One region of the Gracilibacillus sp. JCM 18860 genome, then DNA from elsewhere that is predicted to be linked to it. Evidence: a T-box and tRNA genes for the amino acid it is inferred to sense, from the RefSeq annotation. Region 1 holds a T-box; the other holds one or more tRNA genes.

Region 1 (2,183 bases):
GCGTAAGCTTAAACAGAAGAAGGAACGAGATCGACAAGAGAAATTTATGATAGAAGGCTTTCATCTAATCGAAGAAGCACACAAAAGTGAGTGGGAAATTGTTGCTTTGATTCATGAAGAACATATAGAAATAGAAAAAAGCTTGTTACAATACCCGTTATATACTGTGTCAGATAATGTAATGGCTGCTATTACAGAGACGAAAACACCTCAAGGAATTGCAGCTGTTGTTAAAAAAAGAAACGTCCAGGATTCCTTGAGCAATAAAGCTTTACTAATTGACGAAGTACAGGATCCCGGCAATGTTGGAACGATGATTCGAACAGCGGATGCAGCAGGTTTTGATACCGTCATTTTAGGAAAAGGTACCGTTGATTTATATAATGACAAAGTAATTCGTGCCACTCAAGGCTCTATCTTTCATTTAAATATCATGCAAGCGGATCTAATAAAAGAAATGGAGAAGCTTCAGGCAAACGGTATTCCTATTTGGTCGACAGGACTTGCACAAGCCAAGCCATATCAACAAGTTGAAAAACCAGATAGAATAGCAATTGTAGTTGGAAATGAAGGAGCTGGGGTCTCCAAAGAAATAATGGACAAAGCTAGTGAAAATGTAGTAATACCGATCCATGGTAAGGCAGAATCGTTAAACGTCAGTGTGGCAGCAGCTATTCTGATGTACTATGTAGTAGGTTAACACCATTTATTTTAGGACTTGCATCATTTCGTTCATTTCATTATACTATATGAAGTAAAACCTATAAAAGCATTGAAGGAGCAAGTAAATAGGTACACATCGTTTACAAGGGAAGAAGCACCATAGACTGGAAGTGCTTCTAACGACCATCTATTGAATTTCACTCTGGAGCTGACACTTGGACCTCTGTGTGAGAGTAAAGGTGTACCGGAAATTTTCCGTTATCAAAAACACGAGTGGATATAGTGATTGCTATATCAACAAGGGTGGTACCGCGATACGTATAGTCTCGTCCCTTTTTTGGGGATGAGGCTTTTTTGTTTTTCTTATAAAATAAAAGGAGGTTTAACAGATGAAAGAACAACTACAAGCACTTGAACAAGAAGCTCTTTCCAAAGTAGAGGAAGCATCAACGATAAAAGAATTACAGGACGTTCGAGTAGCATACTTAGGAAAAAAAGGCCCGATTACTGAGGTTTTGCGAGGGATGGGAAAATTATCACCAGAAGAACGCCCAATAATCGGGGAATTAGCCAATACGGTTAGAGCAAATATTGCTAATGCGATGGAAGAAAAGAAAGATGCAATGGAAAGAGCTGAATTAGAGAAGCAATTAGCGGAAGAGCAAATTGATGTAACCCTACCTGGGCGTCCAGTTGCTGTAGGTGGGCCCCACTTGTTAACAAGCATTGTCGAAGAAATTGAGGATTTATTCATTGGTTTAGGATTTGAGGTTCGAGAAGGTCCTGAGGTAGAGACAGACTACTACAATTTCGAAGCATTGAATTTACCAAAAGGACACCCTGCTCGAGATATGCAGGATTCTTTTTATATAACAGAAGACTTGTTAATGCGTACCCATACTTCACCAGTACAAGCACGGACAATGAATGCTATTCAAGGTGCTCGTCCTGTTAAAATGATTTGTCCTGGTAAAGTATATCGTCGTGACACCGATGATGCTACACACTCTCATCAATTTACGCAAATTGAAGGACTTTACGTTGATAAAAATGTTCGAATGAGTGACCTAAAAGGGGTACTTGATCGTTTTGCCAAGCATATGTTTGGAGAAGACCGCGAAATCCGTCTCCGACCAAGCTTTTTCCCATTTACGGAACCTTCTGTCGAGATGGACATCTCTTGTAAGGTTTGTAATGGGGAAGGCTGCAGTGTATGTAAGAAAACGGGCTGGATTGAGATTCTTGGTGCTGGAATGGTACACCCACGTGTATTAGAAATGGCCGGCTATGATCCAAATGAATATAGTGGATTTGCTTTCGGAATGGGACCTGAAAGAATTGCAATGTTGAAGTATGGTGTGGATGATATTCGTCATTTCTATACTAATGATGTTAGGTTCTTAAAGCAATATCACCAAGCATAAAGAGGAGGTTACGACATGTTAGTATCATTAAATTGGTTAAAAAATTATGTAGATATTGATCAACTATCTCCAGAAGAGCTAGCGGAACGCATTACA
Region 2 (2,183 bases), 320 kb from region 1:
CCAGGAAAAGATACCGAAGTCGAATATAAAGCAAAGCATTTAGATCCAATTTTTATTCAACAATCGCCATCTGTTGCACTAGACCAAGCTAAATTCGAAGTCATTCGAATGGGTGAATATGCAATAAGAGGACTAGAAGAGACAAGCTCCTTTTTAAATACGAAAAATAGCAAAAATGCTGATATGGCGCAACAATTGGAAGGTGCGTTAAATAATCTAGACCGGGAAATCACAGCCTATTTAGTTCAATTGTCGGGGTCGACCCTATCAGACATAGAAAAGACCGATCACTCTGCATTAATTAATGCCGTTCGGGATATTGAACGCATAGGTGATCATTATGAGAATATTATTGAGTTGATTAATTACAAAATGTCGAATAAGGTAGATATTACAGAGCAAGGCATGATAGATTTAAATGAAATGTTCGATCTAACCATTATAACGGTAAAGGAAGCTATTAAAGCATTAGAGCAAATGGATAGGGAAGCTGCTTTATCCGTTGTACAGAAAGAAAATGAAATTGATAAAATGGAAAGAAGATACCGTAAAAAGCATATTATTCGTCTGAATGAGGGAGTTTGTACAGGAGCAGCAGGAATTGTATTTGCAGATATTATTAGTAATTTAGAGCGAATAGGAGACCATGCTGTGAACATTGCCGATGAAGTGCTTGGTGGCAAACATAATTAATCTTTTCGGGGTAACAAGCTTAGAAAAATGCTTGTTATCCCGAAATCCTTCTTCTTTAAATAAAAAAGTTCAAAAAAAGTATTGACGTTATATTTTTTATATGGTAAATTATTAAATGTCGCTTCAGTAAATACATAATTTTAATCCACAGTAGCTCAGTGGTAGAGCTATCGGCTGTTAACCGATCGGTCGTAGGTTCGAATCCTACCTGTGGAGCCATGGCGGTGTAGCTCAGCTGGCTAGAGCGTACGGTTCATACCCGTGAGGTCGGGGGTTCGATTCCCTCCGCCGCTACCAATTTCTTAGACGATGGCGGTCGTGGTGAAGTGGTTAACACATCGGATTGTGGTTCCGACATGCGTGGGTTCGATCCCCACCGGTCGCCCCATCATTATATATTTAGAGAAGAAGGACCCTTAGCTCAGTTGGTTAGAGCTATCGGCTCATAACCGATCGGTCGCAGGTTCGAATCCTGCAGGGTCCACCATATTTTTACACGGAGGAATACCCAAGTCCGGCTGAAGGGATCGGTCTTGAAAACCGACAGGGGCTTCACGGCCCGCGGGGGTTCGAATCCCTCTTCCTCCGCCATTTATACATAACTAGGACAGTGTCTAAAAACAGAATAAAAAAATTGGCTCGGTAGCTCAGTCGGTAGAGCAACGGACTGAAAATCCGTGTGTCGGCGGTTCGATTCCGTCCCGAGCCACCATTCTCAACAAGCGAACGTTAAAGCTTGTTTTTTTATTTATTATAAAATTAATTTCACTTGATGGAAAACCTTTCATACTATAGTGAATAAATGCTAATTATTTGCAATCTATTCTGACTATTTGATAATATTTGAATTGGAGAGGTTAGGAACCTTCAAACTAAAAAATAGGAGGAATAAACATGGCAAATTTTACTTTACCAGATTTACCTTATGCATATGATGCACTCGAGCCACATATTGATAAGGAAACAATGAACATTCATCACACTAAACATCACAACACTTATGTTACGAAATTAAACGCTGCACTAGAAGGTCATGATGATTTAGCAAATAAATCAATCGAGGACATTTTAGCAAATCTTGATGCAGTACCTGAAAATATTCGTACAGCAGTTCGTAATAATGGTGGCGGACATGCCAACCACAGTTTATTCTGGACATTGCTATCAGCAAATGGTGGTGGTGAGCCAACTGGGGAATTAGCTGACAAAATTAACGAAGCATTTGGTAGCTTTGACAAGTTCAAAGAGGAATTTGCAAATGCTGCAGCTGGACGATTCGGCTCAGGCTGGGCTTGGCTAGTAGTTGACAATGGTAACTTAGCTATTACAAGTACACCAAATCAAGATACTCCTATTTCTGAAGGGAAAACACCAATTCTAGGTCTTGATGTATGGGAACATGCTTATTACCTAAAATATCAAAATAAACGTCCTGATTACATTGCAGCGTTCTGGAATGTAGTAGATTGGGATAAAGTTGCAAGCTTATA

Evidence for each region. The T-box of region 1 lies ahead of pheS (phenylalanine--tRNA ligase subunit alpha). A T-box ahead of a tRNA ligase gene usually reads a tRNA of that ligase, here a tRNA-Phe.
Region 2: it has a tRNA-Phe gene. The T-box ahead of pheS (phenylalanine--tRNA ligase subunit alpha) is inferred to sense a tRNA for this amino acid. The anticodon was not compared.

What each region holds. Positions count from the first base shown of each region.
Region 1 is NZ_AP043868.1:974,549-976,731, reverse strand. It holds gene ACZ5R4_RS05205 (TrmH family RNA methyltransferase) at 1-700, shown strand, start outside; T-box leader at 764-1,000, shown strand; gene pheS (phenylalanine--tRNA ligase subunit alpha) at 1,053-2,087, shown strand; gene pheT (phenylalanine--tRNA ligase subunit beta) at 2,103-2,183, shown strand, end outside.
Region 2 is NZ_AP043868.1:656,696-658,878, reverse strand. It holds gene ACZ5R4_RS03515 (Na/Pi cotransporter family protein) at 1-693, shown strand, start outside; tRNA gene ACZ5R4_RS03510 (tRNA-Asn) at 838-912, shown strand; tRNA gene ACZ5R4_RS03505 (tRNA-Met) at 914-990, shown strand; tRNA gene ACZ5R4_RS03500 (tRNA-His) at 1,006-1,081, shown strand; tRNA gene ACZ5R4_RS03495 (tRNA-Ile) at 1,104-1,180, shown strand; tRNA gene ACZ5R4_RS03490 (tRNA-Ser) at 1,192-1,284, shown strand; tRNA gene ACZ5R4_RS03485 (tRNA-Phe) at 1,330-1,405, shown strand; gene sodA (superoxide dismutase SodA) at 1,588-2,183, shown strand, end outside.